4 regions of the Mesorhizobium sp. WSM4312 genome follow, and region 2 is predicted to be linked to each of the others. Evidence: riboswitches for the same ligand, from Rfam matches in the RefSeq annotation. Region 2 holds a riboswitch; each other region holds the start of a gene.
What was found. Region 2 has a riboswitch for cobalamin ahead of CK228_RS07475 (CbtB domain-containing protein). Riboswitches for the same ligand answer to the same signal wherever they lie in the genome.
Positions count from the first base shown of each region.

Region 1: it holds a riboswitch for cobalamin, as region 2 does, so the genes downstream of both, bluB (5,6-dimethylbenzimidazole synthase) here and CK228_RS07475 (CbtB domain-containing protein) in region 2, are expected to answer to the same signal.
Region 3: it holds a riboswitch for cobalamin, as region 2 does, so the genes downstream of both, CK228_RS23595 (aromatic ring-hydroxylating dioxygenase subunit alpha) here and CK228_RS07475 (CbtB domain-containing protein) in region 2, are expected to answer to the same signal.
Region 4: it holds a riboswitch for cobalamin, as region 2 does, so the genes downstream of both, CK228_RS15150 (DUF1636 family protein) here and CK228_RS07475 (CbtB domain-containing protein) in region 2, are expected to answer to the same signal.

Region 1 covers NZ_NSFU01000001.1:289,881-297,702, forward strand. The annotation lists gene dxs (1-deoxy-D-xylulose-5-phosphate synthase) at 1-520, opposite strand, end outside; gene CK228_RS01340 (pirin family protein) at 622-1,542, opposite strand; gene CK228_RS01345 (DUF2277 domain-containing protein) at 1,582-1,848, opposite strand; gene CK228_RS01350 (exodeoxyribonuclease VII small subunit) at 1,947-2,198, opposite strand; gene CK228_RS01355 (histone deacetylase family protein) at 2,202-3,128, opposite strand; cobalamin riboswitch at 3,249-3,429, shown strand; partial or broken gene bluB (5,6-dimethylbenzimidazole synthase) at 3,540-4,154, shown strand; gene CK228_RS01365 (hypothetical protein) at 4,280-5,263, opposite strand; gene CK228_RS01370 (TetR/AcrR family transcriptional regulator) at 5,356-5,964, opposite strand; gene CK228_RS01375 (MFS transporter) at 6,084-7,307, shown strand; gene ribB (3,4-dihydroxy-2-butanone-4-phosphate synthase) at 7,366-7,822, opposite strand, start outside.
Region 2 covers NZ_NSFU01000004.1:81,884-89,705, reverse strand. The annotation lists gene CK228_RS07520 (RidA family protein) at 80-463, shown strand; gene CK228_RS07515 (creatininase family protein) at 518-1,321, shown strand; gene CK228_RS07510 (tyrosine phosphatase family protein) at 1,328-1,837, opposite strand; gene cobD (threonine-phosphate decarboxylase CobD) at 1,834-2,880, opposite strand; gene cbiB (adenosylcobinamide-phosphate synthase CbiB) at 2,879-3,850, shown strand; gene CK228_RS07495 (hypothetical protein) at 3,868-4,182, opposite strand; gene cobO (cob(I)yrinic acid a,c-diamide adenosyltransferase) at 4,207-4,821, opposite strand; gene cobU (bifunctional adenosylcobinamide kinase/adenosylcobinamide-phosphate guanylyltransferase) at 4,823-5,335, opposite strand; gene CK228_RS07480 (CbtA family protein) at 5,328-6,146, opposite strand; gene CK228_RS07475 (CbtB domain-containing protein) at 6,162-6,341, opposite strand; cobalamin riboswitch at 6,374-6,572, opposite strand; gene CK228_RS07470 (substrate-binding domain-containing protein) at 6,736-7,431, shown strand; gene CK228_RS07465 (aromatic ring-hydroxylating dioxygenase subunit alpha) at 7,539-7,822, shown strand, end outside.
Region 3 covers NZ_NSFU01000014.1:81,689-89,510, forward strand. The annotation lists gene CK228_RS23575 (phosphoenolpyruvate carboxykinase) at 1-1,002, shown strand, start outside; gene arfB (alternative ribosome rescue aminoacyl-tRNA hydrolase ArfB) at 1,084-1,521, shown strand; gene CK228_RS23585 (alpha-ketoglutarate-dependent dioxygenase AlkB) at 1,612-2,241, shown strand; gene CK228_RS23590 (hybrid-cluster NAD(P)-dependent oxidoreductase) at 2,337-3,431, opposite strand; gene CK228_RS23595 (aromatic ring-hydroxylating dioxygenase subunit alpha) at 3,452-4,699, opposite strand; cobalamin riboswitch at 4,813-5,014, opposite strand; gene CK228_RS23600 (DUF680 domain-containing protein) at 5,508-5,705, shown strand; gene CK228_RS23605 (DUF680 domain-containing protein) at 5,778-5,981, shown strand; gene CK228_RS23610 (DUF680 domain-containing protein) at 6,049-6,300, shown strand; gene ugpC (sn-glycerol-3-phosphate ABC transporter ATP-binding protein UgpC) at 6,385-7,497, opposite strand; gene CK228_RS23620 (alpha-glucosidase family protein) at 7,529-7,822, opposite strand, start outside.
Region 4 covers NZ_NSFU01000008.1:141,814-149,635, forward strand. The annotation lists gene CK228_RS15130 (sugar ABC transporter ATP-binding protein) at 1-781, shown strand, start outside; gene CK228_RS15135 (ABC transporter permease) at 781-1,836, shown strand; gene CK228_RS15140 (substrate-binding domain-containing protein) at 1,908-2,897, shown strand; gene CK228_RS15145 (class I SAM-dependent methyltransferase) at 3,071-3,718, shown strand; cobalamin riboswitch at 3,926-4,132, shown strand; gene CK228_RS15150 (DUF1636 family protein) at 4,223-4,621, shown strand; gene CK228_RS15155 (ABC transporter ATP-binding protein) at 4,618-5,406, shown strand; gene CK228_RS15160 (ABC transporter substrate-binding protein) at 5,454-6,401, shown strand; gene CK228_RS15165 (iron ABC transporter permease) at 6,401-7,450, shown strand; gene CK228_RS15170 (phosphatidate cytidylyltransferase) at 7,533-7,822, opposite strand, start outside.

The DNA of each region.
Region 1 (7,822 bases), on a different contig from region 2:
TGAGCCGGGCATCGAGCGCGCCGGCATTGTTCATCGCCTCGTAGGCCATGCCGGCCGACATGGCGCCGTCGCCGATGACGGCGATGACGTTGTTGCGGCCGCCGGAAAGGTCGCGGGCGGCTGCCATGCCAAGGCCGGCCGATATCGATGTCGAGGAGTGCGCGGCGCCGAAGGGATCGTATTCGCTCTCGGCGCGGCGGGTGAAGCCGGACAGGCCGCCTTCCTGGCGCAGCGTGCGGATGCGATCGCGGCGGCCGGTCAGGATCTTGTGAGGATAGGCCTGGTGGCCGACATCCCAGATCAGGCGATCGTCCGGGGTGTTGAAGACATAATGCAGCGCCACCGTCAGTTCGACCACGCCGAGGCCGGCGCCGAGATGGCCGCCGGTGCGCGACACGGCGTCGACCAGTTCGAGGCGAAGCTCGGATGCCAGTTGCGGCAGCTCGCTCTCGTCAAGCGCGCGCAGATCCGCCGGGATGCGGACCTTGTCGAGAAGCGGCGTATGCGGCGTTGCGTTCACGGGAGCTCAGGCTTTCTGTTCAACGGCGGGATAAGCCGCCGGCCGGCGAAAGTAAATGCGTGTCGGTGACGCGGATCTATCAGGTCCCCTCGCCGATTTCCTCAGCTTTCCGGCAGCGGGATGAACTCTTTCTCATCTCCAGGAACGATATCGAAGCGTCCCGTCTTCCATTCCTGCTTGGCCTGTTCGATGCGCTCCTTCGACGAGGAGACGAAATTCCACCAGATGTAGCGCTGCGAGCCGAGCGAGGCGCCGCCGAAAAGCATGAAATGCGCACCGGTTTGCGACGATATGATGATCTCGTCACCGGGCCGGAACACCAGGAGCCGCTCTGCCGGAAAGACGTCGCCCGAAATCGCGACCTCGCCTTCCAGCGTGTAGATGGCGCGCTCTTCCGCGTCGGCCGGAATCTTTATGCTGGCGCCCGGAGCCAGCCTAAGGTCGGCGTAAAGTGTCTCGGAATCGGCCCTTACCGGGGAGCGCTGCCCCTGGAAATCGCCGATGACGATGCGGCCGCGGACGCCTTCGGCATCGATCTCGGGCAGCCGCAAGGCAGCGGTGTTCTCGAACACCGGCGCCACTTCCTCCTTGCCATCGGGCAAGGCGAGCCATGTCTGCAGGCCTGAGATCGACATCGGCGCGCCGCGCAATTCCTCCGGCGTGCGCTCGGAATGCACGATGCCGCGGCCGGCGGTCATCAAATTCACGTCGCCGGGCTGGATCACCATTTCGGTGCCCAGCGAATCCCGATGCCTGATCCTGCCGTCGAACAGATACGTCACCGTCGACAGGCCGATATGCGGGTGAGGACGGACATCGAGAGCCTGGCCTGCCCGCAGGATCGCCGGACCCATGCGATCGAAGAAAATGAACGGCCCGACCAGCCGCCGCCTGGCGGTCGGCAGCGCGCGACGCACCTCGAAGCCGCCAATGTCCTTGGCGTTCGGGATGACCATCAACTCGATCTGGTCGCTGGCAAAGGCGTCGCCGGCTTCAGGGTCTTTCCCGGGAAAGAAGCTCATGGACTCTCCTTGTTAGCGGTCAAGGGCCACTTGGCGGCATCAGGCAAAACGGATCGCCGCCTTTGCCCGCAGCTTGGCCGCCACCTCTTCGCGATTGCGCGGATGCTGGTTGGTTTCGAGCGAATCGAGGAGTTCACGCGCCGATGCCGCGATGGCTTCGACCGCATGATCGAACGCATGCTGGTTCTGTTTCGACGGCCGTGTCGTTCCGCTCAGCTTGCGGACGAACTGAAGGGCTGCGTCGCGCACTTCGTCATTGGTTGCGGGCGGGTCAAAATTGAACAGGGTCTTGATGTTTCTGCACATCGCTTCCGTATCTCCTCTTGTCCTGGAGCCGTTTCAATCGGGACGAGCTTAATCCTCAACCATGATCGTGTCCAAAACCGGTAAGGCTGCTCCGTGCCTCAGTCCGCGTCGAGCGGCTCGGTTCCGACCGGCTTGCCGTCGCGCGACAGCCTGATCTTTTCGACCTTGTCCTCGGCCGCCTTCAGCAGCCGGTCGCAATGCGCCTTCAGCGCCTCGCCGCGCTCGTAGATCTTGATCGACTGGTCGAGCGGCACGTCGCCACGCTCGAGATCATCGACGATCTTCTCCAGCGCGTCGAGTGCCTGCTCGAAGCTCATCGCCTTGACGTCTTCGTTGGTTTCACCAGCCATCATTCATCCTTTCATCAGTCGCCCGACATGGGCGGCGACCGAAAATGCCAGTCCCTGCAGATCGTAACCGCCCTCGAGCAGGCTGACGAGCCGGTTGCCGCTGTGGCGCGCGGCGCGCTGCATCAGCTGGCCGGTCGCCCAGTCGAAATCGTCCTCGGTCAGGTTGATCTCGGCCAGCGGATCGCGGTGATGCGCGTCGAAACCGGCCGAGATGATGATCAGGTCAGGCGCGAAATTGTCGAGCGACGGCAGCACCCGCGACAGGAAGGCATCGCGAAACACCTCGCTGCCGGTCTGCGGCGCCAAGGGCGCGTTGACGATGTTGCCGGCGCCGGTCTCGGTCTTCGCGCCAGTGCCGGGATAAAGCGGCATCTGGTGCGTCGAGCAATAGAGAACCGAGGGATCGTCCCAGAAAATGTCCTGCGTGCCGTTGCCGTGATGCACATCCCAGTCGACGACGGCGACGCGCTCGGCGCCATGCTTCTTCTGCGCATAGCGCGCGGCGATCGCCGCCGTGTTGAAGAAGCAGAAGCCCATCGCGGTGGTCTTTTCGGCATGGTGGCCGGGCGGCCTTGCGGCGACGAAGACATTGTCGGCGCGGCCTGCAAAGACGTCGTCGACGGCGGCGTTGGCCGCGCCGATCGCGGCGATCACCGCCTGCCAGCTCTTCGGGCTGGCGGTGGTGTCGGCATCGATGCGGGCAATACCCTCCTCGGGAATGGCGGCACGCACACGGGCGACGAAATCGGCGGGGTGCGCGTAGAGGATGGTGGCCTCGTCGCCCTCCGGCGCCTTGGCACGATCGAGCGCGGCAAAAGCCTCGTCGTCGAGCACGCGCTCGATGGCGCGCAAGCGGTCCGGCCGCTCGGGGTGGCCGGGCGGCGTGATGTGTTCGAGGAAGATCGGGTGCGTGTAGAGACGGGTTGTCATGCTCCCTATCTAGTGCCCCGGCGCCGCGATGGCCATGCATTGCGGCTCGATCACTGGGGAAAATCGCGCCTGCGTCCATTGGCGCCGCTGCGGGGATTGGCGCGGCCGAGGCTTCGGCGTAAGGTCGCGCCACTGCCTGGTGCTCGCCGCGAGCGGGAGAATCGGGAACACGGTTGAATTCCGTGGCGTGCCCAACGCTGTGAGGGGGACCGCGCCGGTAAATGCCACTGTCGATGACGGGAAGGCACCGGACGCGGGTTGATCCCGAGCCAGAAGACCGGCCTGGCAGGCATCGTCATCCGCATGGTCAGGCGGCTGGCATCGGAGCAACGCGCGTCCAGTTGGATGCACAAAGTGCTCTGACGGTGTGGAACTATTGCAATCGCAAGGGGACGAGCGATGCCGGAACACATGACCGCTCCTGTGGGCGACGGATTTGACCAGACGGCGCGCGATGCGGTCTATCGCGCCATGTTCACGCGGCGCGACGTGCGCAGCCATTTCCTGCCCGACGCGCTCGACGACGAGGTGTTGGCCCGGCTTCTGCTTGCCGCCCATCATGCGCCATCGGTCGGCTTTATGCAGCCATGGAATTTCATCGTCATCCGCGACGCCGCGCGACGGGCAGAGGTGCGCGACCTGTTCCTGGCCGCGCGCGAACAGGAACTGCCTGAAATCGAGGAGGAACGACAGGCGCTCTACCGCAAGCTGAAGCTCGAAGGTATCTGCGAAAGCGCCCTCAACATCTGCATCACCTGTGACCGTCGGCGCTCGCAAGGTTCGCCACTGGGCCGCTGGCACAATCCGGAAATGGATCTCTACAGCACGGTCTGCGCGGTGCAGAATTTCTGGCTGGCCGCGCGTGCCGAAGGCGTCGGCGTCGGCTGGGTCAGCATCATCGAGCCGCAAGCGTTGAAGAGCCTGCTGGCCATTCCCGAGCATGTGACGCCCGTCGCCTATCTCTGCGTCGGCCGGGTTTCCGAGTTCGCATCCAAACCAGACCTGGAAACGCATGGCTGGGGCCGGCGGCTGCCGCTGCCCGACCTGATCATGAGCGAGACTTTTTGCGGGCAAGGCGAGGCGCCACTGAAATCGACCGTGGCCCGCCTCAACGCCTCCGATGTCGCGCCGGCGACGACCTGCCCAGCCGATCAGTTCGTCGCGCCGGCCGTGCCCCAGCGCGAGCCACCAAAGGAGGCCAGCGCCTTGTCCTTCAGCTCCCTGAACTTCGACGACGCCTCGGCCAGCCTGATATCCCAGGCCGGATCGGGCACCTGGCCGGCGATGGTCTTGAAATAGACCTGCATCAGGCAAGCGATGGCGAAGGGCTCGATGAAGGCCGCCTTGAAGGCCCAGGCAAAGACGATGGCAAGCACGAAGGCCCAGCCGGCGAGTTGTCCGGGCATGATGAAGAGAACGGCGCTGGCCGGAGCCAGCATCAGCAGGAAGATGACGAAAGACACGCCCCACATGATGACCGCCAGCCAGACGGCGTTCTTGACCATGGTCTTGCCGTTCTGGGCGTAGAGCACGACGCCTTGCCGCGCCGTCTCGAAGGGTGAGGACGAGTTGATGCGGATGTTGTAGCCGAGGATGATCTCGTCGACATAGGTGAGCGACAGGCGGATCACCGTGTTGATGAAGGAGACCAGACCGCTCAGGCCCGGAATGGGCAGGAAAGCAGCGATGCCGCCGAGCAGGCCGGTGATGGCGCGGATGGCGCCCTTGACCAGCTGGTCGACGACGAAAAGGATGTTGGCCTCGGCGAAACGCTCGGTCACGACCTGCCTGGCATAGGCGATCTGGTTCTGGCCGTCGGGGACATCCCGGCCGTCGATCAGATGGACCATCACGGCGATATGGCCGGCCTTGACGACGTAGAGGATATATTCGCGGATCCAATAGACGGCGATCGAAACCACGCCGAAGCCGACCACGCCGCCCCACAGGGCAAAGGACATCGGCCCGTCGGGATCCGTGGAGATATGGCCGACGCCATAGCCGACCGACGCTCCCGTGCCGGTCGCCACGATATAGGCAAGCGTGATGCCGAAATAGACGATCATGCGAAAGACAATGAAAGGCCAGGTCCGCATCATGATGGACACCGACCTGCCGATATCGAAATCCCACATGCCCGAATCTCCCCTCAGAGATGGCTGGGAAGGATGCGCTCACCCCGAGGATTGTCAATCATGAGCGGTGGACAGCGGTGCGCAACGGGGATTTAGCTCTGTTTCGACGCTGGTTTTCTGAGCAGTCCCTCGAGCAATTGCTTGAACGCCGCAACCACGATCTTCGACGTCGCTTCGGGGTCGTTCGAATTGGCGATCCGCTGCGCCGCCTGGCTGCTCGCCCCGTTGATCAGCCGCGCGGCGGTCTCGGGGTCGACGCCCGGGACGACCACCCCTTCCCCCTGCAGCGCGGTCAGATGATCGGTCATTGAACCGACGCAGGCATTGGCATTCGACCATTGCGCGGGATCGCCCAGTACGGCCGGACCGTCGCGGAACATGATGCGCTGGATTTCCGGCTCCAGCGCCATTTCGATATAGGTCGTGCACTCGTCGACGAAATGCTGCCAGCGGGTCGGCGCTCTCGACGCGACCTCATTGACCCGAGCAGCCATCTCGCTGTCGATTTCGGCGATAACCGCCTCCAGCAGTCCCTTTTTGTCGCCGAAATGGTGGTAGAGGGCGCCGCGCGTCAGCCCGGCCGATGCCGTGAAATCATCCATCGACGCTTCGGCATATCCGATCGTGCCAAAGGCCTGGCGGGCCGCGGCGATCAGCTTGGCGCGCGTCTCGGCGATCATTTCCTTGCGGGGTCTGTGCATTTCCGTCTGGTCCTATTCACATACGTTCCGTATGCCAATTGACATACGTCGCGTATGCTCTATCTAATGATCATACGCTTCGTATGTAATTGTCGAACCGCCCTTTGTCGAGGAACCCCATGCAAAACCCCTATTCGGAAATCTTCCGCGCCCCTGGAGCGAGGGGCTTTGCGGCCGCCGGCTTCATGGCGCGCCTGCCGATCGCCATGGCGCCGATCGGCATCGTGGCGATGCTGTCGCAGACGCGTGGCGAATACTGGCTGGCGGGTGCTGTCTCGGCGACATTCGCGCTGGCCAACGCATTCCTGGCGCCGCAAATATCAAGACTGGTCGACCGCCTTGGCCAGACGCGGATCGTCGTGCCCACGACAGTCATCTCCGTGCTCGCCTTCATCACGCTGGTCGCGGCCGCCAATCAGGACTGGCCGGTCTGGACGCTGTTCGTGTCGGCGCTGCTGGCGGCGGCCATGCCCAGCATGCCGGCCATGGTGCGCGCGCGCTGGACCGAGCTTTTCCGGGGTCGGCCCGAGATGAACACCGCCTTCGCCTTCGAATCGGCGGCGGATGAACTGGTCTATATCGCCGGCGCATCGCTGTCGGTCGGCCTCAGCGCCGCCCTGTTTCCGGAAGCGGGCATGCTGGCGAGCACTCTGTTCCTCGCCTTGGGCTCGACCGCGTTCATCCTGCAGCGATCGACCGAGCCACAGGTGCGCCCGGTAGACCATGGCTCGAGCGGCTCGGCGATCCGCCTGCGGCCGGTACAGGTCATCACCTTTGCCCTGATCTTCGTCGGCGCGACCTTCGCGACGACGGAAGTGAGCACGGTGGCCATCACCAAGGAGCTCGGCCAGCCCGGCGCCGCCAGCCTCGTCATCGGCGTCTACGCGCTGGGGTCGTTCATGCTCGGCATCATTGTCGGCGCGCTCAACCTGAAGGCACCACTGCAACGCCAGCTCGCCATCGCGGTCGCCCTGGTCGCGCTCGGCACCTTGCTGCCGCTCACCGCCAACAGCGTGCCGCTTCTGGCGCTGACCGTCTTCATCAGCGGCGTGGCGATCTCGCCGACCTTCATCACGGCCTTTGGCCTGATTGAGCGGCATGTCCCCGAAGCGATGCTGACCGAAGGCATCACCTGGGTGACCACCGGGATCGGCATCGGCATGGCGCTTGGCTCCTTCGCCGCCGGCGCCGTGGTGGATGCGTTCGGCGCCCAGAACGGGTTCTGGGTCTCGGTGGCATCGGGCACGATTGCGCTCGCCACCGTGCTGCTCGGCCAACGCATCCTGGCCACGCATAAATGCGAGTTGGACGGATGCGAAGCAGCCGCCGTTCCGGCCGAGTGATAGCCAGAATATGTCGAGATTCAGGTCAGGCCGACCTGACCTGAGTCTCGAATATATTTTAGAGGATCTCGGTCTTGGCGATGTGGATGCCAAACCCTTCGAGGCCGACATAGTGGCGCTCGCGCGAGGCGATCAGGTTGATCGAGGAAATGCCGAGATCCTTCAGGATCTGTGCGCCGAGGCCGATTTCGCGCCATTCATTCTCACGGCGGCGGGCCTCTTCGTGATCCTCGCGGTCACCGCTCAGCGGGCGCTTGCGCTCCTGGTGCGCGACGCCGACGGAGCCCTCTCTGAGATAGACGATGACGCCGCGTTTGCGCTCGCCTATCGCCTTCATGATGCCGTCCAGGCGATGGCTGGTGCCGAAGACGTCGGTCACCACATCCTCGGAATGCAGACGCACCGGCACTTCCTCGCCATCGCGTATATCGCCGAACACGACTGCGACGTGATGCATCGTGTCCCAGGGCAGCGTGTAGGTGAAGACCTGCGCCTTGCCGCCAAGCGTGTCGATA
Region 2 (7,822 bases):
AATCGCACCAGCAAGATGCACCGCCATCTTGAAGCTGGGATGCGTCCCGCCTTAGGCTGACGGCATCCAGGAGATTGCCATGTTCAGATTCCTCACCCCGAAGTCGATCAAGCCGCCCTTTGCCCGCTATAGCCACGGCGTCGAAGTGCCGGCGGGCAAGCGGCTGGTGCTGTGCTCGGGCCAGGTGGCGATCACGGCGGACGACCAGATTCCCGAGGACGCCGGCGCCCAGGCCGAACTCTGCTTCCGCAACATCGAGGCAATCCTCGGCGAGGCTGGGCTGGGGCTCGGGGACATCGTGCGCATCAACGCCTATGTCACCGACCGCGCCTATTTGCGCCCCTATATGGATGTCCGCGACAGGCTGTTTTCGAGCCCTGCGCCGGCCTCGACGCTGATGATCGTTTCCGGCTTTGCCCGCCCCGAATTCAAGGTCGAGGTCGAGGTCATCGCGGCTGGGTGATCGACAGCAGGCCTGTGCCGCGCTAGGTCTCACCGTTCATCGAAGAGGCATGACATGACCGCTGCAAAAAGACGCGTCTGGTGGGGCGACTACCGGACAACCGAATACGCCTCGATCGATCCGGAGGCGACGATCGCCGTTCTGCCGGTGGCGGCGATTGAGCAGCATGGACCGCATCTGCCTGTCTCGACCGACACTTCGATCATGAACGGCATGCTCGACACGGTGATCGCCCGCCTGCCCGACGATCTCGACATCCGCATCCTGCCGGTCCAGGCGGTGGGCAAGTCGAACGAGCACCTGCATGCGCCGGGCACGCTCACTTTGCCGGCAACGACGCTGGTCGAGGCATGGACCGAGCTTGGCGTGTCAATCGCGCGCGCCGGGCTGCGCAAACTCATCGTCGTCAATTCGCATGGCGGCAATGAAGAGATCATGGGCATCATCACGCGTGAATTGCGGGTGCGCGAAAAGATGCTGGCGGTGAAGACGAGCTGGCAGCGTTTTGGCCGCCCGGCCGGCATGTACACCGAACTCGAGGACCGCCACGGCATCCATGGCGGCGATGTCGAGACCTCTTTGATGCTGCATTTCCGGCCCGACCTCGTCGACATGGACAAGGCCGATAATTTCGTTTCCAACGTCGCCGGGGCGGAGACGGAATTTTCGCTGCTGCGCCACACCGGCACACACGCCTTCGCCTGGATCGCTGGCGATCTCAACCCGAATGGCGTGGTTGGCGACGCCAGCATCGCGACATCGGAAAAAGGCAGGCTGACGGCAGAGCATCAGGCCGACGGCTTCATCAGCCTGCTCAGGGATGTGCGCAAGGCGAAGCTCGCCGACTGGCTGAGATAGCCGCTTTTAGCCGTCGATCTTCAGCGCGAACGGCGTGCCTTCGAAGGCGTCGGCGCCGCGGCCGATCGACTGGATCGCCTCGATCATCCGGCCGTTGCGATCGAGCAGCGCGTCGGCCACGGCAATGAGCCGTGGATTGGGTGTCGCCGAGGGCGACAGCGCCCGCAGCGTCCATGCCAGTTCGGCCTCGTCGCGTGTCGGCGCCAGAGCGGCGGCGATGATGTAGGCCGAAGCGGTCGAGCGGCTGATGCCGGCATAGCAATGCACGACCATGGGCTTCGCCTGGTCCCAGCGGCGCGCGAAATCGAGCACGTCGCGCACATGCTCCTCGCCAGGCATCGTCATGCCGTCCTGCGCCACCGCTATGTCGTGCATGACCAGATGCAGATGGTTTTCCCGGGCGATCGAGGCCGGTCGCACCACCTCGGTTCCGGCGGCGAGCAGCGACAGCATGCGGTCGGCGCCGCTCCTTGCCACCGTTTCCTCGACCTTTGCCAGCGAGCAGACATGGATCATTGCTTCGAGCCCTTCGATTGATCCTCGCGCCGCGCCGCCCATTCGGCAAGGGCGGATTCGAGCCGCTCCCATTCCACCTCGCTCCCCGGCAGGCCGGCCCGCAACACAAACGGCCGGTCGTTGAAGTGGCGAAGCAGAATGCCCCTCTCGCCAAGCGCCGAAAACAGGCCGGCGCCATCCGGAAGACTGATATAGCGAAACAGCGTGGTGCCGCCCACGACCGGCACGCCGAAACGGCCGAACAATGCGTCCAGCCGCGCGGCTGCCTCGGCGAGCGATGCCCGCATCGCGTTGTGCCAGCCAATATCGGCAAGCGCGCGAAGGCCATAGTCCAGCGCTGGACCGGCCACTGCCCACGGCCCGAATTGCCTTTGCAGCAATTCCACCGTTGGGCGATCGGAAAGCGCGAAGCCAAGCCGCAGCCCGGCCAGGCCAAAGAACTTGCCGAAGGAACGCAGCACGACGATGCCGCCCTGATCGACGTCGCCGGCGAGGCTGTGCTGGCGCGGGCCGACATCCATGAACGCCTCGTCGACGACCAGCAACCCGCCTCTGGCGCGCAGCCCGGCGGCCAATGCCAGCAACCGGTCGCGCTCGACGACGCGCCCATCCGGGTTGTTCGGATTGACGATGATGGCAAGGTCGGCCTGCGCCAGCGCGGCAAAATCGCTGACTTCGCTCACCTGGTGCCCGGCGATCGCCGCGGCTCGCGCATGTTCGGCATAGGTAGGCCCCAGCACCAATGCCTTGCCGGGTCTCACCAGCGATGCCACGCGCGGCAGCAGGATCTGTGTGCCGGGCGCCGCGACGACGTTGGCCGGCGACGGCGCGCTATAGGTACTGGCCGCGATCTCCGTCAACTCCCCCGCCCGCCCCGCTTCCGGCAATCGCGACAGCGAGGTGGCGGGCAGGTTGAAAAGCGGGTAGGAGTGCGGATTGATACCGGTCGAAAGGTCGACGAACGGCAGAGGAGCGCTGGGGAAAAGCGCCCTCGCCCGGCCAAGACTCCCACCATGGTCCACCGCTCCATCAAGAAGCTTCATGTCAGTCCTGATCGCTTTCCTGTCACTGGCCGTCGAATTTGTCCTGGGTTACCCGGACTGGCTCTTCCGCGCCATCGGCCATCCGGTGACGTGGTTCGGCAGGCTGATATCCTTTCTCGACTTGAGGCTCAACCGCGCCACTGATCCCGACGCGTTGCGTCGCCAACGTGGCGTCCAGGCGCTGCTGGTCATCGTGCTGGTGCCGGCGGTGATCGGCCTTTGCGTGCAGCTTGTCCTGCTCTGGTTCGTTCCGCTGGGGTTTTTCATTGCCGCCCTTCTGGCGACATCGCTGCTGTCACAGAAGAGCCTCCACGAACACGTCGAGGCCGTGGCTGACTCGCTCGAATCGGGCGGCCTCGCCATGGGCCGGGTCGCCGTCTCGCGCATAGTCGGCCGCGATCCCGAAGCGCTCGACCGCGCCGCCGTCTGCCGCGCGGCGATCGAGAGCCTGGCCGAGAATTTTTCCGACGGCATCGTCGCCCCCGCCTTCTGGACCGGTGTCGGCGGACTGGCCGGCGGCGCTGCCTACAAGGCTGCCAACACCGCCGATTCGATGATTGGCCACCGCACCCCACGCCACGAGGCTTTCGGCTGGGCGGCGGCGCGCTTCGACGACTGGATCAACCTGCCTGCCTCAAGGCTGACGGCGCTGCTGATCGTGCTGGCGGCTTTCCTGGTCAAAAACGCCGATCCCCGCAGTGCCTGGCAGGCGGTGTGGCGCGATGCCAAAAAGCACCGCTCGCCCAATGCCGGCTGGCCGGAAGCGGCCATGGCCGGCGCGCTTGGCCTGGCGCTTGCCGGGCCGCGCAGCTATGGCGGCATCGTGGTCGACGACGTCTTCATGGGCGAAGGCGGCCGCCGCGACGTCGACAGCGGCGACATCAGGCGGGCGCTGAAACTCTACCGCGTCGCCGATTATCTGCTGATCGCGCTGTTTGGGGTGGTTTCGGTCGTCGTCATTCTGGCCTGAGTAGATCGAAACCCAACCTACCAAGTGACGCGGACTTCCTTTGCGCTTGGATCAGCTGCCTCGCCGAACCTCTTGATCGCATACCCGCCGGCAGCCACGGGAGACGATTTCAATATAGGTTCGATCACGACAAAAAGTCGTTCAGCATCTGGCCCGTACATGTAGAGGACGCACTCACCCTCACCAAACAAATCGCCGTCAAACTCTCCGACCGAACCACCCCCAATGGCTTGCTCTAGCCGTTCCTCCAACGCGCGAACGGATTCGTGCTCTCGCGGCGTTCCAAACTGACCGTCATTGAGACGAAGATAGACGATTACAGCTTGTTCCAAACAACGCTCCTGCTTGCCAAGCGACTAGAACTCGATCCCCTGCTGCGCTTTCACGCCTGCCGAAAAATGGTGCTTGGTCACGCCCATTTCGGTGACCAGGTCCGCCGCCTCGACCAGCGCCGGCTTGGCGTTGCGGCCGGTGACGACGACATGCAGTCCCTCGCGGCGTGCCTTAAGCTCGGCAACCACCTTGTCGAGATCGAGATAATCATAGCGCAGCGCGATGTTGAGTTCGTCAAGCACGACAAGGCTGATCGAGGGATCGGCGATCAACTCCAGCGCCTTGGTCCAGGCAGCCTCGGCGGCAGCGATATCGCGCTTCAGATCCTGCGTCTCCCAGGTAAACCCCTCGCCCATTGCGTGCCAGACGACGCGGTCGCCGAAAGCGGCAAACGCATCCTTCTCGCCGGTGTGCCATTTGCCCTTGATGAACTGCACGACGCCGACGCGCTTGCCGTAGCCAAGCATCCGCAGCGCCAGGCCGAAGGCAGCCGTGGTCTTGCCCTTGCCCGGACCGGTGTTGACGATCAGCAGGCCCTTTTCGACCGTCTTGCTCGCCACCTCGGCATCCTGCACCGCCTTGCGCTTGGCCATCTTGGCGCGATGGCGCTCTTCGTCCTTATTGTCGATGTCGGTCATGTCACTTCACCTTCAGCGGTAGCCCCGCCACCATCAGCAGCACCGTATCGGCGATCACCGCGATCTGCTGGTTGAGCCGGCCGGCCGCGTCTCTGAAGCGGCGTGCCAGCGCATTGTCCGGCACGATGCCTTGCCCGACTTCGTTGGAGACCACGAACCACGATCCGCGCGGCCGCGACAGCACGTCGGCGAGCCGCCGGCATTCTGCGTCCAGATCATGGTCGGCCAGCATATGATTGGTCAGCCACAGCGTCAGACAATCGACAAGCACCGGCTGGTTGTCGGGTAGCGCTTCGAGCGCGCCAGCGAGATCGAGCGGCGCATCGATGGTCGCCCACCCCTCACCGCGCCGCGACCGATGCAACGCGATGCGCTCGCGCATTTCGTCGTCATAGGCTTCAGCGGTGGCGATATAGGCCCATGGCGGCGGCAGCGCCGTCGCCAGGGTTTCGGCATGCGCGCTCTTGCCGGAGCGCGCACCGCCGATGATGAAGGTCAAACTGCGATCAGGCAAAGCTGTCGCGCAGGCTGGTCGCCGTGCCGGTGAAGCGTCCGCGTACCACGCCGACAACCGCGCCGAGCACCAGCCAGAACACCAGATTGGTCAGCGTTACCGCCACCACGAACTGGTGATGCAGGCCTTCGGGGATCGACGTTACGAAGCTGTCCGGCTGCGGCGCACCGACGATATGCGGCGCCACGATCAGGACCACCGCAAGGATCGCCAGCGGCAACGATTTGCGGAAGGCGAGAAGACCCAGGCCAGCCGCTGTCGCCGCCACCGTCGCCCACCACCAGATCTGGCGTTGGGTGAGGTCGGCCACCGGCATGGCCGGTAGTTCCGGCGGCAGACCGAGACCTGGCGCCAGCGTGAAGATGGCAAAGCCGGCAAGACCCCAGAACACGCCCTGGCGCCAATTGCCGATGCCGCCGGCGAATTCCGAAACCGCGACCAGGATCAGCGCGAAGCCGATGCCGGTGACGACATTGGACACCACGTTGAAGGCAAAGCGCTCGAAGCCGTCGGCCGGTGCCCAGCCTTCTTCTTCGGCCGGAGCGGCGGCTGCGGCCGGAGCCGGGGTGGCGGCGCTCATGGCGTTCGATGCCGCCGGTGCGGCGGAGCTCGTGGCGTTGCCGCCGGCGGCCTCAGTTGGCGCCGCAGGTGCGGCGGCATGGTCATGGCTATGGCCGCCTTCGGCCTGCTCGTAGACTTCCGCCTTGAGGATCAGCGGCACGGTTGCATAGGCCTGCATGCAGGCGAGGACGACACCGGCCACGAGCCCTGCGATCGCCGCGATGAACACGACGTTGCGAAACAGATTCATGATGTCAGATCCTCGTCAGTGGCAGGGAAACGCCATCGAATGCCGGTTGTCATGACCTGCATTGTGGACCGCATCGATATGCGAGAAGCCGACAAAGCCGATGATGAACGTGCCGAGCAGCGCGGCAAGCGCCAGCTGCATGAAGCGCGACTGCGAGGAGACGGAGGCGCCGAGGGAGACGGAAGCGGTATTCATATCTTGTCCTTTCACCCTCCACCCGAGGGCCTGTCAGTTTTGCCGTCGTCGGCAGGTCTCCTGGCTCACGGATCAGCGCCCTTCCCCACCTTCCCGAAGACGAATCTTCAGTGGCATATGGAGAGGACTACCGCACACAGTTGCGGGGGCAGCCACGGCATTGGGCAAGAATTTCGCCCGCACCGCATTCCCTCTTGGCTCCAAAACGGAACCGACGACTGCATGACTATAGGGAAAATCGCGACACGCGGCAAACCAAATTCCGCCGGCAAACAGCGCGATTGCGCCATGCCGTCCAGGCACGCCAATTGACATTTCTCCTGGTCGGGTGTCGGCTGGCGCATCAGAGGAAGCCGACCATACAAGGTCGTTTCGGCCGATTTCAGGTTAGGCCATGAATGATATCCGGCTTTTTGGCGCTATTGCGGTCCGACCCGCCGTGCTTGATCTCATATCTCAGTTCGAAACGGCCACAGGATTCACAGTTGCGGTCAAGTGGGAACTCAATCCGGCAGTCAGGAAACAGATCGAGGCTGGGGAACCTTTTGACCTCGTCATCATCAATCCGAACCTGCTTCAGGATCTGACCGCCTTGGGAAAGGTCAGGGCGGGAAGCCAGGTAGCGTTTGGCCGGATCGCAATGGGGGTGGCGGCCAAGGCAGGTAGTCCGCCGCTCGACATTGGCTCCGTGGAAGCATTCGAACAGGCATTGAAGAGCGCCAGATCCATCGCCTACGCCAGTGAAGGAACCAGCGGAGGCTACTTCTCCGGTTTGCTCGAACGCTTGGGAATAGCCGATGAGGTGAAGCCTAAGCTGGTGGCCATACCAGGAGGGCAGACAGCGCCGGCCGTGGGCCGTGGGGAAGCCGAGTTGGGGGTCGTTCCCGTGACTTCGATTCTCGCCGCCGCGCCCGAGGTCATGCTGATCGGTCGGTTTCCGGCGCAACTCCAGAGTTACATCGACTTCGCTATTGGCATCAGCGTGGATCCAACGGACGCGGAAGCCGCCAGGAAGCTGTCGGAATTTCTGACGTCGACGGCCGTTGACGGTATCCTGGCGGCAAAGGGCATCGAGCGCCGCGTGAGGTGAGACGTCAATCCTGAAGTCTGTCCCATCGCGCCACAATGGCGGCGGTGTGCGGCAATTGACAAAGATGCCGGCCGGGTGTCGGCTGGCCGCTTCACAGGAAGCCAGCCATGCAGCCCACTGCCAGCGAGCGCGCCCCTTACAATGGCCTGACCCGGGCCGAATCGACCCTGCCCTCGTCGGCCTATTGGGACGGTGAGAGCTACCAGCTCGACCTCGACGCCATCTGGTACAGAAACTGGCTGCTCGTCTGCCGCGAGGCCGATCTGGCAAAGCCGCTGGCCTTCCGCCGATTCCGCATCGGCACGCAGGACATCATCGTGCTGCGCGACGACACCGGCGCTTTGCGTGCCTTCCACAACACCTGCCGCCATCGTGGCTCGCAGCTTTGCCA
Region 3 (7,822 bases), on a different contig from region 2:
TTCACCATGCTCAACTATCTGCTGCCGCAGAAGGGCGTGATGCCGATGCATTGTTCGGCCAATGAGGGGCCGGCCGGCGAAGCGGCCGTCTTCTTCGGGCTTTCCGGCACCGGCAAGACGACACTGTCGGCCGATCCGTCGCGCACGCTGATAGGCGACGACGAGCATGGCTGGGGCCCGCACGGCATCTTCAATTTCGAAGGCGGCTGCTACGCCAAGACGATCAAGCTGTCGGCTGAAGCCGAGCCGGAGATATTCGCCACCACGCAGCGCTTCGGCACGGTGCTGGAAAATGTCGTGCTCGACGCCGACGGCGTGCCGGACTTCAACGATGGCCGCCTTACCGAAAACACACGCTGCGCCTATCCGCTCGACTTCATCCCTAACGCCTCGAAGACCGGGCGCGCCAGTCATCCCAAAAACATCATCATGCTGACCGCCGACGCCTTCGGGGTGATGCCGCCGATCGCGCGGCTGACCCCGGCGCAGGCGATGTATCATTTCCTCTCCGGCTATACGGCCAAGGTGGCCGGAACCGAAAAGGGCGTCACCGAACCCGAAGCGACGTTTTCGACCTGCTTCGGCGCTCCGTTCATGCCGCGCCACCCCTCGGAATACGGCAATCTGCTGCGCGAGCTCATCGCCAGCCACGGCGCCGATTGCTGGCTGGTCAACACCGGCTGGACCGGTGGCGCCTACGGCACCGGCAAGCGCATGCCGATCAAGGCGACACGCGCTCTGCTGGCCGCCGCGCTCGACGGCTCGCTGAAGACAGCCGAATTCCGCGCCGATGCCAATTTCGGCTTCGAGGTGCCGGTGGCGGTGCCTGGCGTCGATAGCGCCATTCTCGATCCGCGCTCGACCTGGGCCGACAAGCCCGCCTATGACCGCCAGGCGGCAAGACTGGTCGGCATGTTCGCCGTCAACTTCGAGAAATTCGAGCCGCATGTCGATGCAACCGTCATGGGTGCGGCGCCACGCATGCAGGAAGCGGCGGAGTAATCGTCACGTCGCTCAGCACCATTGAAGGCTCGATTTCGATCGGGCCTTTTCTTTTGTCCGCCGCCGCGCCATGACTGCGGCATGCCGATCGACGACGACATCATCATATCGGGCGAAGCCGTGATCCATCCCGGTGACCTGCACGAGGATTTCATCCGCTCGTCGGGGCCCGGTGGCCAGAACGTCAACAAGGTGGCAACCGCCGTGCAACTGCGCTTCGACGCGGCCGGCGCGGCCGGCCTGTCGGAACGCGTGCGTGCCCGCACGATCAAGCTTGCCGGCCAGCGCGCCACCAAGGACGGCGTTATCGTCATCGAGGCCGGGCGCTTCCGCACCCAGGAGCAGAACCGGGCGGACGCCCGGGCGAGGCTCACGGCGCTTGTCGCCAAGGCAGCCGAACCGCCGCCGCCACCCCGCAAGAAGACGCGCCCTTCGAAAGGCGCGGTGGAGCGGCGGCTGAAGAGCAAGGCTGGACGCGGCACGATCAAGAAGCTGCGCGGCCGCGTCGGCGACGACTGATCCGTCTGCCAGAACGTTTTCGGGTCGTTGTCAGCGCCTCCGTGTGGCATTCTTCAAGGTCAAAGCAGCAACCGGATTATCACCGACCTCATGCTCGTTTTGCCCAAAGGCGTCCGTCACATGCCGGCCCATCTCTCCCGCGCTGTTCAGGAGGCGCTGGTCGAAGAGGTGAGAGGCATCGTCCAGCAGGCCCCGCTGTTCGTCCCTGCCATGCCGCGCACCGGCAAGGAGATGAGCGTGCGCATGACCAATTGCGGCCTGCTCGGCTGGGTCACCGACAAGGAGCGCGGCTATCGCTACCAGCCGACGCATCCGCTGACCGGAGAGCCATGGCCGCCGATCCCAGAGGGCCTGCTCAATCTTTGGCGGCAGGTGTCGGGCTATCCGAATCCGCCGGAGGCCTGTCTTATCAATTTCTACACGGCCGACGCGAAGATGGGCCTGCACCAGGACCGCGACGAGGCCGATTTCTCGGCGCCTGTCGTCTCTGTCTCGCTGGGCGACGATTGCCTGTTCAGGGTCGGCCAGACGACGCGCGACGGCGCCACCAAATCGTTCAGGCTGAAGAGCGGCGACGTCGTCGTGCTCGGCGGCGAGGGCCGTCTCGCCTTCCACGGCGTCGACCGCATCTATCCCTCGACCTCGGCGCTGCTCAAGAACGGCGGCAGGATCAATCTGACGCTGCGGCGGGTGACGAAGCCGAACGAGAACGCCTTATAAGCCGATCCTGACGCGCGCCCTACCGAGGTCGCCAGGGTCCTGGAAACAGCCGCAACTGCTTGGCAAGGCTGCCGCGCCGGGGCCGCCCGACGCTGTCACGCCTCTATTTCGAGAGCCGAAAGCGGCTTCGAGCAGCAAGCGAGGATGAAGCCGTCATCGATCTCGTGATCGAGGATGCCGCCATTGTGGCTCATCTCGACGGCGCCGGAGACTTTCTTCACCTTGCAGGTTCCGCACAGGCCGAATTCGCAGGCCGCGGGGATCCGCACACCCGAGGAACGCGCCGTCTGCAGCACGGTCTGGCCGGCGATGCACTCGGCATCGACATCCGAAAGCGCGAAGCGGATCGGTGTTGCCTCGATAGGAACGGCAACGTCTTCCCCAGGCGATGCGGACGGCGCCGGGACTTCCTCAACCGCGGGGGCGGCAAAGCTCTCCTGGTGGTATTTCGTCATGTCGAAGCCGGCGGCTTCAAGCATGCCGCGCACGGCGCGCATGAAAGGATCCGGACCACAGCAGAAGATCTCGCGTTCGCGGAAATCGGGCGCCAGCAGCGGCAGCCGGATCGCGTCGATGCGGCCCATATGGCCATACCAGCCCTCGCGGCTCGACCGCTCCTCGATCATGAAGCCGAGCGACAGGCCCGGCATATGGCCGCCGAGCAGTTCGAGTTCCTTGCGGAAGATGATCTCTTCGGCGCGCCGCGCGCAGTTGACGAAGCCGACATCGGTCCATGGCGCGCAATCGTTCAGCCAGCGCAGCATCGACATCATCGGCGTCACGCCGGAACCGGCCGAGATGAACAGATATTTGGCCGCCGGGTGGCTGTGCAGCGAAAAGTCGCCGCTCGGCCCATAAGCCTTGACGTGCGAACCGGGCACAAGGTGTTCGAACATCCAGCGTGTGCCGATGCTGCCGGCCTGCGCCTTCACCGTCACCGCGATCGAGAACGGCCGTGACGGCGACGACGACAGCGTATAGGTGCGCATCAGCGGTCCGTCCGACGTCGGCAGTTCCAGCGTCACGAACTGGCCCGGCTTGTAGCGGAACCAGGTCTGGTTGTCGGAGCGGAAGGTGAAGGTCTTGACGTCAGGCGCCTCGTCGCTGACGCCGATCACTTCCAGCACCTGCAGCCTGTCGTTCCAGGGCGCCATCTGATCGAGATGGCGATAGAGGCCAAGATCCGTCATCGCGTTCATCCCCAAACCTCTCAGGCGACACTGCGCAAAGCCGGCCGGCCGTCTTGGGCAAGCCGTGGGCCGATGAAGGACGCGTACCATTCGACAAACTGGATCACGCCGCCCTCGTGCAGCTCCGAATAGGGGCCGGGCTCATAGGCCGGCGACAGAATGCCGAAGGCGTTTTCCTCGACGATGCGGCGATCCTGGTCGTTGGTCTCGGTCCAGACATGGGTGAGTTCGGCAAGATCGTAGTCGACGCCCTCGACTGCGTCCTTGTGCACCAGCCATTTGGTCGTCACCGCGGTTTCCGTGGCGCTGATCGGCAGCACGCGGAAGGTGACGGCATGGTCGCCGAGGATGTGGTTCCACGTCGTCGGATAGTGATAGAGCAGCAAGGAGCCGATGCGGTCGGCCGAGACGCTGTCGGACAGGTTCTTCTTCACCGCCCGCTTGCCCGTCATCGTGTAGCTGACCGCATCGCGCAGCAGCGGCGCGCGGGTGGCGCGGTATTGCCCGGCCGGATCGATGCGGAACTTGCTCGGCAGCCCGGCCGCCTCGCATTTGGCCCAGTGTGCCAGCATTTCCGGATCGCTGTCGGCGCCTTGCACGCCGGTCACCGTCGGGGCTTCCGGGAAGGTCTTGCACAGTTCCGGGTGATTGCCGGCGCAATGATAGCACTCGCGGTTGTTTTCCCAGACGAGCTTCCAGTTGCCCTTCTCGACGATCGTGCTCTCGAAGGCGATCTTTGCTTCGCTGAGCCGGTGCGGCTTGAGATAGGGTTCGATCATCGCCCGCATCGGCGCGAAGTCGGCGGGTTCCTTGGCCAGGCAGATGAAGATATAGCCGGCCACGCTTTCGCAGGCGACCGGCTTCAGGCCGAACTGGCTTTTGTCGAAGCCGTCTGCCATCTGGCGGGCAAACAGCAGCCTTCCGTCCAACTCATAGGTCCATTGGTGATAGGGGCAGACCAGCTTGGCGGCCATGCCCTTGTCGGTGTTGCAGACGCGGCTGCCGCGGTGGCGGCAGGAATTGTGGAAGGCGTTGATCTTGCCCTGCTGATCGCGCACCAGCACGACAGGGTAGTCGCCGATCTGTACGGTGATGAAGCTGCCGGGCTTGGGCAGTTCGCAATCATGGCCGACGAACAGCCATTCGCGATACCAGATCAGCTCCATGTCGAGCTTGAAGAAATCGGGATCGGTATAGAAGGGCTGCTCGAGCGAGAAGCCCTCTCTGCGGCCATTCAACAGCCTCAGCATATCGTTGCGCGCATCCATGTCCTGTCCTCATACTTCAAGGACTGAACTGGTGGTGATTGAGGAAGGATGAGACGCAACTCGGCGAAAGCCGGGCACGCGCGATCCGCCTCTTGACCGCCCACCGCGATCAGTCGAGTTCAAAAATCTCGGGCTGGTTTCCGGGCTCTGGAGTGTCCTTGCGGACGGTCGCGACACCTTCCCAGGCTTTTGCCCAGTGGTCTCCCGTTGCGACTTGAACTCCACCACCGTTGCGGGGGCAGCGCCGGATTTTGACCGGCTTCCCAATTCTCCGCCCCGTCGTCACGAAGCGGCACCTGAGATGACATGATCTAATCACGACAGCGTTTGCGACATCGGCATGAAAGCGACATCGTATCCATGCGGCGCGACACGCATGCGCAACGATCAGGTCACGGGCAGCGGTCACGAAAATCGCCTCCGCCGATAGCTGTGCCGGCTGTCAAAATCGACCCGGAACTGGGGCAAAAGAGGTTAACGGTTCGAAAAGTGACTATTAGCAGACTCTAAAATCGAACCGAACGGTTCGTTTCTGTTGACGGTGCGTGCAGGACGGTGTGAACGATGGACCTCCGATACAGTCTGTGACCTTGCGGCTGGCGTTTACTAAGTGGTTGATATCAACAAGAAAAATGCATGGCTCGGAAGCCCTGGCACAATTTCAAGTGGTGGATTCTTGGTCCACACGGAACAACTTCGTGATTGGAAACGGCGAACTGGCTTTCCCACATCGGGCCTGTCCGAACGACGCGATTTCAATCCCAAGACACGCCGCTAGACGGACGGAAAAAATACTGGAGTACCAAAAATGAAAAAGATTGTTCTCACTGCCGCCGCCCTTCTGGCTATTTCCGGCAGCGCCTTTGCTGGTAGCGACCACTATGGTTCGAATGCCGCCGCAGCCGCGGCTGTCGACAGCTCGTACACCGCTTCGACCAACAAGTCGGAGCCGGCTGCTCAGACGCCTGCCCAGGGCGCCGATCGCAACCTCTTCGGCAACAACTAACAACAGATCCCGGCCGACAGCGGGCTTTTCGCCCGCCGCTCTGGCCGACCTTGAGAAATTCAGGAGACTAACATGAGCAAGATCATCCTTGCTGCCGCCGCCGTTCTGGCCATTTCCGGCAGCGCCTTCGCTGGCAGCGACAACTACGGTTCCAACGGTGCCAACCAGTCGGCCGCTGCGGCCGACCATTCCTACACGGCTTCGGTCGACAAGTCGGCTCCGGCCACCCAGCTGCCTGCTCAGCAGGGCGCTGACCGCAACCTCTTCGGCAAGTAATGCCGGTTTACGGGAATGGCGGCGATGCCGGCCATTCCCGTGAAATCCAGAAATTCAGGAGACTAACATGAACAAGATCATCCTTGCTGCCGCCGCCGTTCTGGCCATCTCCGGCAGCGCTTTCGCGGGCAGCGACAATTTTGGTTCCAATGGCGCCAACCAGCCCGCCGTGACTTCGCCCGCCGCAACTTCGATTGACAACTCGCGTACGGCTTCGATCCGCGAGAGCGGCTCGCCTGTCTACAAGCTGCTCAATTCGTCGGGCGACGCGCAGAAGTCCGCTCCTCAGGGCAGCGACCGCAACCTCTTCGGCCGTTAACAGCCGTAGCTGATTTCCAAAAAAGAGCGGCGGGCCTGGCCCGCCGCTCTTTTTTGTTGCCTTGACCCAGCAGGACCGGCGGCCTCAAGCCGCTTTTGCTTCCGGCTTTTGCAGCGCGAAGGAATGTCCGTCCGCATCGAAGATATGCAGGTCCTCGGCATTGGCGCTCAGCCGCAATGTCGAACCGCGCTTGACCTCGACATTGCCCGGCAGTTTGGTCACCAGCGGCAGGTCGGCGCGGCCGATATCGACATAGACCAGCTGGACCTCGCCGAGCTGCTCGACATAGTCGACCGTTCCCTCGAACAGATAGTCCGCGCCGCTGGCGATCATCAGGTCTTCCGGCCGCACGCCGAAACTGACCGCCGCGCCCTTGGCCGAGGCCGGCGTGGTGATCGGCACCGCCGCCTTGCGGCCGCCGACATGGCTGACGACGGTCGGGTTGCCGGTCTTGTCGATGGTTGCCGGCAGGATGTTCATGGCCGGTGAGCCGATGAACTGGGCGACGAACAGATTGCCGGGTTTCTTGTAAAGGTCCATCGGCGTGCCGACCTGTTCGACATGGCCGTCCTTCAGCACCACGATGCGGTCGGCCAGCGTCATCGCCTCGACCTGGTCGTGGGTGACATAGATCATCGTCGTGTTGGGCATCGATTCCTTGAGCTTGGCGATCTCGATGCGCGTGGCGACGCGTAGCGCGGCGTCAAGGTTCGACAGCGGCTCGTCGAACAGGAACACTTTCGGATTGCGCACGATGGCGCGGCCGATGGCGACACGCTGGCGCTGGCCGCCCGACATCGCCTTGGGCAGCCGGTCGAGATACTTGGTCAATTGCAGGATTTCCGCCGCCTGGCGCACGCGGCGGTCGATCTCGGCCTTGTTCTCCTTGCCGATCTTCATCGAGAACGCCATGTTGTCGTAGACCGTCATATGCGGATAGAGCGCGTAGGACTGGAACACCATGGCGATGCCGCGCTTGGACGGCGGCACGTCGTTGACAACGTCGCCATCGATCTTGAGTTCGCCCGACGTGATTTCCTCGAGCCCGGCGATCGAGCGCAGCAAGGTCGACTTGCCGCAGCCCGATGGACCGACGAAGACGATGAACTCGCCCGATTTGATATCGAGGTCGATGCCGTGGAGAATGTTGAGATTGCCGTAGGACTTCTTCACTTGTCTCAGATTGACATCGGCCATTGGTGTCCTCCCAGTGATTTCCTCAAAGATTTCAGTCTATGCGCCCGAACCAGGCGCCGTAGCCGCCAAGCTCGATCGAACCGGTGCTCGCCTGCCCGGAAAACCCGTGTCCCGGCAAAGGTTGCAGTGATCGGCTGCCAAGGTCAACCTTGGCCGGCTTGGCGCCCAGGTTGAAGACGCAGACAACCTGCTCGTTGCCGGCGCGGCGCGTGAAGGCGACGGTGTCGCCCTCGCTTTCGATGAAGGTGATGTCGCCCTTGGCCAGAGCCGGATGGGCGCGGCGGAAGGTCAGGAAGCGCCGATAGTGCTCGAGCAGCGAAGCCTG
Region 4 (7,822 bases), on a different contig from region 2:
TCCCGAGCGGTCGACGAAGGCCGGCAAGACGCTGCTCAGCTTGCGCGATGCCAGCTTCAGGCTCGCCCATGAAAGCGCCGGCTGGCAGCCGCCGAGCGGCGTCTCGCTCGACGTCAAGGCGGGCGAGATCGTCGGGTTGGCCGGCATCATGGGGGCTGGGCGCACCGAATTGCTCAGCGCGCTCTATGGCACCGGCCTGTCCGGCCGTTGGGAAGGCGAGGTCGCCATCGATGGCCGGCCTGTAAGGCTGGATTCGATCAGGGCGGCCCGCGCGGCCGGCATCGCCTTCGTCACCGACGACCGGCGCGGCAGCGGGCTGATGCTCAGAATGGCGGTGGGCCTCAACCTGGTGATGTCGGTGATCCGCCGCATCTCGCCCCTCGGCCTGATGTCGCAGCGCCGCCAGGCGGATGCGGTAAAGCAGTCCTTCGGCCAGTTCGATATCAGGCCGAAGAATCCCGACATCGCCGTCGGCGCGCTTTCCGGCGGCAACCAGCAGAAGGTGGTGCTGGCCAAGGAGATCCTCGGCAATCCCCGTCTGCTGCTGCTCGACGAGCCGACTCGCGGCGTCGATGTCGGCGCCAAGGGCGAGATCTACGCGCGGCTGAGGCAGTTGGCGGCGCAGGGGCTCGGCATATTGGTCGCGTCCAGCGAGATGCCGGAGCTCATCGGCCTGTGCGACCGGATCGTGGTGCTGCGCCAGGGGCGCAACGTGGCGGAATTCATCGGCGGCGTCGACGAGCACACAGTGCTTGACGCGGCAAATGGCAGGGAGGCCTGATGTCTGACCAGAAGATTTCGGTGGCAGCGAGCCCGGCTGTGCCGGCGGCAGCGCCAAAGCATCGCGATCCGCTCGCCCTTGTGGTGCGCTTCCAGAGCCTGATCGGCCTGGTGGTGGTGGCGATCGGCGGCATCATCTTCTCGCCGCGCCGGCACGGCCAGATCCTGTTCCTCGATCCCGACAACATCGCCAACATCGTGCGCGCCGTCTCGGAGACCGGAATCATCGCCATCGGCATGACTTTCGTCATCATCACCGCCGGCATCGACCTGTCGGTTGGCGCGGTGCTCGGGCTGTCCAGCGTCGTCACCGCATCGATGATGATCTCGGGTGGCTTCGGGCTCATTCCCACCATCCTCGCCGTGCTTATCATGGGCATCGTCTTCGGCGCCATCCAGGGCACCATCTCCACCCGCTTCCGGCTGGAACCGTTCATCGTCACGCTCGCCGGCCTGCAGGCGGCGCGCGGCCTGGCGCTGGTCGTCTCGGGCAACCAGTACATCAACATTTCCTATGGCGACGGACCGGGCCTGGCACCGCCGGTGTTCGCGATCCTCGGCGAGCGGTTGTTCAACAACACCGTGCCGGTCGCCACCATCGTCTTTATCGTCTTTGCCGCGATCGCAACGATCGTGCTCAACACGACGCGCTTCGGCCGCTATGTCTTTGCCGTTGGCGGCAATGAGCGCGCGGCGCGAATTTCGGGCGTGCCCGTTTCGATGGTGAAGATCTCGGTCTATGCCATCACCGGTTTTGCCTCGGCCCTTGCCGGCATCGTCCATGCCGGCCAGTTCAATTTCGGCAGCGCCAATGACGGCATGGGCTACGAGCTCACCGCGATCGCCGCCGTGGTCATCGGCGGCACAAGCCTGTTTGGCGGCGCCGGCTCGATGGTCGGCACCGTTGCCGGCACCATCATGCTCGGCGCGCTCGCCAACATCCTGCAGCTGAACAACATCACGCCCGCCATGCAGTTGCTCGCGACCGCCGCGATCATCGTGCTGGCGGCGGTGCTTCAATCCCTCGTTCGCCGCCGCGAGGGGTTGGGTCGTTAGGAGGAAGGCGGCAACAAAGTCGAAGTCAAACCAAGGTCTGGCCCCCCGGCCCGACGAGGAGGAGAGCGAGTATGAAAACCACAAGACAAGGAACGAGGAACACGCTTCATGCCGTGCTTCTGGCAGGCGCGGGCCTGTGCATTGCAGGAGCCGCCCAGGCCGCCGACCCGATGGTCAAGGCCTGCGCCAAGGACGGCCAGTTCATCATCGGCTTCTCGCAGGCCAACAACGCCGAACCCTATCGCCAGCATGTCAATGACGAACTGACGGCGGCGGCCAAGGCCGTGCCGGGCTTCACGCTGCAGATCGCCGACGGCGCCGGCAACGTCAACACGCAGACCTCGCAGGTCGACAATTTCATCACCCAGAAAGTCGATCTGCTGCTGATCTCGCCCTTCGAGGCGGCACCGCTGACGCCGGCGGTGAAGCGCGCCATGGATGCCGGCATCCCGGTCATCGAGCTCGACCGCAAGACGGTCGGCGATCCCGGCAAGGACTACACCGCCTTCATCGGCGGCGACAATTACAAGATCGCGCTCGAGGCCGGCAAATACACCGCCAAGACCTTGCTGCCGGATGGCGGCGAGGCGGCGGTGCTGGAAGGCTTGCCGAGCTCGACGCCGGCGGTGGAGCGGCTGAACGGCTTCAAGGACGGCGTCAAGGGGAATGCCAAGATCCAGGTCGTCGCCGAGCAGGCCGCCGACTGGGTGCCGGACAAAGCCCAGACCGCCTTTGCCGCCATGCTGCAGGCGCATCCCGACATCAAGGTGCTCTATGCCTCCAACGACATGATGGCGGCCGGCGCGCTGCTTGCCGCCAAGGGAGCCGGCAAGGACGTCAAGATCATCGGCACCGACGGCCTGCCTGGACCGGCCGGCGGCATCGAGGCCGTCGCCAAGGGCGACTGGGCGGCAACCTTCACCTACCCGACGGGTGCGAAGGAAGCGATCGAGATGTCGAAGAAGATCCTGCTCGACTGCTCGACCTCGGTGGAGCCGACGGTAACGGTCGAGACGACGGCGATCACGGCGGAGAATGCCAAGCAGCTGATGGGGAAGTGAGGGGCGATTAGAGCTCGGCGCTGAGGTTGAGACAGCAAGGCCCCGCGCGGGGCCTTGCTTTTTTGCTATTGCTAGATCTGGTCGTGCTCGTGCCAGCTTCGGCCCGCCACCCCAGTCGCTTACTTTGCGTTTAGCCCCGTCATGTAAGGATCCGTAATCCCAAGGGGGCGCGAATGCTGGATAATTACGAGGCCGACCGGTTTGGCGTGATTCACCAGATCGACGTCACACCGATCAAATACGACAAGCAGTACATTTCCTATTACGAGGATCTGAGCGACCGGACCATCAAGCTCGGCTATCAGCGGCTTGGCTGGGTGCTGGGGATCACCGGTGAACTACCGCGGTCCGTGCTGGAGATTGGCTATGGCACCGGCACCTTTGTCGAGGCCGCCAAAATTACCGGGGTTGCCGACTGTGCCGGCTGCGACATCACCAGATTTCCGCTGCCCGAGGGCGTCCGCTTTGTCGATTGGGACGAGGCGCTCGCCGGCTCGTGGGATCTGGTCGCCATGTTCGACGTGCTCGAGCACATTCCGGATCTGGGTTTCCTCGCCCGCCTTCAGACCCGCCACCTGGCCATCGCCGTCCCTTACTGCCGCTGGCGTGAACTCGGCGCCGACGGCGAAGCGTGGTTCCGGGCGTGGCGCATGCGTCTGCCCAACGAGCACCTGCACCATTTCGACCGTGACTCGCTGGTGGCGCTCCTCGCGCATTACGGCTTCGAATGCGTGACGCTGAATTGCTTTGAAGACGGGATCAGACTGCGGCCGGGCGAAGCGGGTCCGAATATTCTGTCAGGCTTTTTCAGAAAGCTATAGGCCGGTTCCTCGGCGACCGCGGCCAGGTGTCGTGCCTCCTGCCTGGTGACCGCTCGCGGCTGAAAACCGCAGCCGCGCCGAAGCCGCATTGCGCGACGACAGGGGTTGACATCGCCGCGAAACATCGCTTCAAACGTAATGTTATTACATATGGGGCATGTGGCGACGGCGTCGCAAAAAACTCATTGCGATGCGATCGACGGAAATCTACGGTGGGTGCGTGATGGTCCCCGCGCCGAAAGGCAAGGGGTGAAAAGGGAACACGGTGAGACCTCAAAAGGTCGAGGCCGTGGCTGCCCCCGCAACTGTAAGCGGTGAGCAAGATCCGACATGCCACTGGCCGGCAAGGCTGGGAAGGCTGGATTGCGCCGAGACCCGCGAGCCAGGAGACCTGCCATCAACTGAGTTGACCGGACGGGGTGTGCCGGGAGGAGGCGTGGACGTCGGTCTTGTCGGCCGGCTCGCCAACATCCTTCCGTCGCCAGTTTTGAAAGTGACGGAAAGTTGGACGGCGCCATCGATCATCGTATCATCGTGTGCACGCTTTGCCGCGACGTTCCGACCGGCATCAGGTCGGGCGAAACCCTGTGCGTCGATTTGCGCTCCCGGCTCGCAGCCTGCCATGAACCCGCCGTGGCGCATGGCTTCACGGTCGAAGGCGTCGAATGCATGGCGGCCTGCGCGCGGCCGCTGACGGTGGCCTTCCAGGCGCCGGGCAAGGCCTCCTATCTCTTCGGCTCCATCGACGCCGAGGCCGACGCCGGCGATCTCCTGCGATTTGCCCGACTTTACGCCTCGCTCGCCGACGGCTGGTGCAATTCCGGACAACGTCCGCCGCGACTGGCCGGCAAGACACTGGCCCGCATTCCCGGGCCGGCCAAGTTTCCGGGCAACAGCCGATGACAATGCCACTCCTCGAAGCGCGCGACCTCAGCGCCATGGTCAATGGCCGGCATCTGGTCCACGCCGTCAGCCTGTCGGTGGCCTCGGGCGATCGCCTTGCCATCATCGGCCCCAATGGCGCCGGCAAGACCACGCTGCTGCGCATGCTGTCGGGCATGCTCAGGCCAAGTGCGGGCGAGGTGAAGCTTGGCGGGCGCCGCCTGGACCGTATCGCGACCGCCGAGCGGGCCCTGCATATCGCCGTCGTCGGCCAGACCGACCAGCCGGACCCGCGGCTGGCGGTGATCGACTATGTCGAGCTCGGCCGCGTCCCGCATGCCGGCCTGAGACGCAGGAGCGAGGAGCGCGACATCGTCGTCGACGCGTTGCGCCGGACCGGCCTGTTGCCGCTGCTTGGCCGCACCATCGGCTCGCTGTCGGGCGGCGAACGCCAGCGCGCCCAACTGGCGCGCGCCATCGCGCAGCAACCGAAAGTGCTGTTCCTCGACGAGCCGACCAACCATCTCGATCCGCGCGCCCGCGGCGAGCTGCTCGAGCTCGTGGCCGGCTTCGGCATGACGGTGATCGCCGTGCTGCACGATCTGGCCCTGGTGGCGCCCTTCGCCACCAGGGTCGCGGTGATGAACGAGGCGCGGCTGCATGCGCTGGCGGCACCCCGCGAAGCGCTGACGCAAAAGCTGATCCGCGAGATTTTCGGCGTCGACGTGTTTCGCCTGCGCCATCCGACCGAAGACCGCGAACTCACGGTGTTCGATGTTCCGAACCGCGCCGCGCCGCCATCCTGATCGAGCCCATCCCTCATCCGACACTGTTCAGCCAAGGAGCAAAATCCGTGAAACGCCTCGCCCTGTCGCTCGTCTTCTTGCTGCTGGCCCCGGCAGCCTTCGCCTTCCCGGTCACCGTCGACAGCTGCGGCAAGCCGCTGACCTTCGACGCGCCGCCCAAGCGCGCCGTCATCCATGATCTCAACATGGCCGAAATGGCCTTCGCGCTGAAGCTGCAGCCGTCGATCGTCGGCCTGACCGGCATCACCGGATGGTACAAGGTCGGCCCCGAGTTCAAGGCCGAGCAGGGTTCCATCCCGGAACTGGCGCCCAAATACCCGACGCTCGAAAACCTCGTCGCCGTCGAGCCCGATTTCTTCTTCGCCGGCTGGTACTATGGCATGAAGCCGGGTGGCGACGTGACGCCCGACACGCTCGCCCCGCACGGCATCAAGACCCTGGTGCTGACCGAAAGCTGCGTCCATCTCGACAAGAACCGTCCGGCCGCCTCGATGGACCTGCTCTATGGCGATGTCGAAAAGCTGGGCAAGATCTTCGGCAAGGACGCGGACGCGGAGAAGCTTGTCTCCCGCTGGAAGGCGCAACTCGCGGAAATCATCGCCAAGGTTGGCGACCGCAAGGGGACGCGGGTATTCCTCTATGATTCCGGCGAGGACAAGCCGTTCACATCAGGCAAATTCGCCATTCCGAGCGCCATGATCGCGGCGGCGGGTGGCGACAACATCATGGCCGACATGGACACCAGCTGGGGCAACACGGACTGGGAAACCGTGGCGTCGCGCAATCCGCAGTTCCTCATCCTGCTCGATTACCAGGATGGCGGCGGCTACAAGAAACTGCTCGATTTCTTGAAGGCGCATCCGGCGATGAAGGAGACGGACGCGGTCAAGAACGAGCGCTTCGTGGCGCTGCGCTATGCCGAACTGACGCCCGGGCCGGCAAACATCGAGGCGATCGGCAAGATCGCCAGGGCGATGCATCCGGAAGCGTTCTGATGCTTGTTGCCCCTGGGCATAAATCCGGCGCGCTTTCGGGACACAAGGCATTCGCGCTAGCGATGGTGGCGGGCACGATGGCGATCGTCGCCCTCGTGCTGCTGTCGATCGCCTATGGTTCGACGCTGATCCCACTCACCGACGTCATCGCCTCGCTTGGCCAGGCCGTTGGATTGAACGAACACCAGGTGTCTGGCCCGGTCGGCAAGATCGTCGTCGATCTCAGGCTGCCGCGCACGATCCTGGCGGTGTGTGTCGGCGGCGGCCTCGGCATAACAGGCGCGTTGCTGCAGACGGTGACCCGCAACGATCTTGCCGATCCCTTCCTGTTCGGCCTGTCGTCGGGGGCGGCGGCCGGTGCCGTTTCCGTCATCACCGTCTTTGGTGACACTTTCGGCATCTGGACCTTGCCGGTCGCTGCCTTCACCGGCGGCACACTGGCCGCCTGCATCGTCCTGCTGCTGGTCGCGCGGGTGAGGGGGCAGGGACCCGAACGGCTGATCCTCGCCGGCCTTGCCGTCTCCTTCCTGTTCACGGCCTTGACCAACTATCTGGTTTTTGCCGGTGACCAGCGCGCCGCCCATTCGGTGCTGTTCTGGACGATGGGCGGGCTCGGGCTGGCGCGCTGGGACAATGTCTGGCTAGGCGCCTTGGGCGCCGGCACGATTGCAGCCTACGGGCTGTGGAACCACCGCAGGCTGGACGCCTTCCTTGCGGGTGAAAGTGCCGCCGAAAGCCTTGGCGTGCCGGTGGCGCGGATGCGCAGGGCGACGTTTCTCGTCGCCGCCTTTTCGACGGCAATTCTCGTCTCGGTTGCCGGCGTCATCGGCTTTGTCGGGCTTATGATCCCGCATCTGTCGCGGCCGCTGGCCGGTCCCTTGCATCTGCGCCTGATCGCCAGCTGTGCGCTGTTCGGGGCGGTGCTACTGCTGGCAAGCGATCTTCTGGCGCGGACCCTGCTGCCGCCGCAGGAACTGCCGATCGGCATCATCACCAGCTCGCTCGGCGCCCTCTTCGTCGTCACGCTGGTCGTGAGAAACCGGCTCTGACCGCAAGAGCAATTCCAGGAAAAGTGTGAAGCGGTTTTCCGTCCGGAATTGCGTTAAAACAAAGAGGCCAGAGCTTGCCGTCTCAGACCGTCCAGAAATAGCGCACGATGTGAAAGAAGATGGGGGCAGCGAAGATCAGGCTGTCGGTACGGTCCATCATGCCGCCATGGCCTTCTATCAGATGGCCCCAGTCCTTGACGCCCTGGTCGCGCTTGATGGCCGAGGCGACCAGCCCTCCCAGAAACCCCATCGAACAGACGACGAAGGCGACACACGCCGCCTGCAGGGGCGTGAATGGCGTCACGAACGACAGCAGAGCGCCGAGCAGGCTCGCCGACACCACTCCGCCGATCAGGCCCTCCCAGGTTTTCG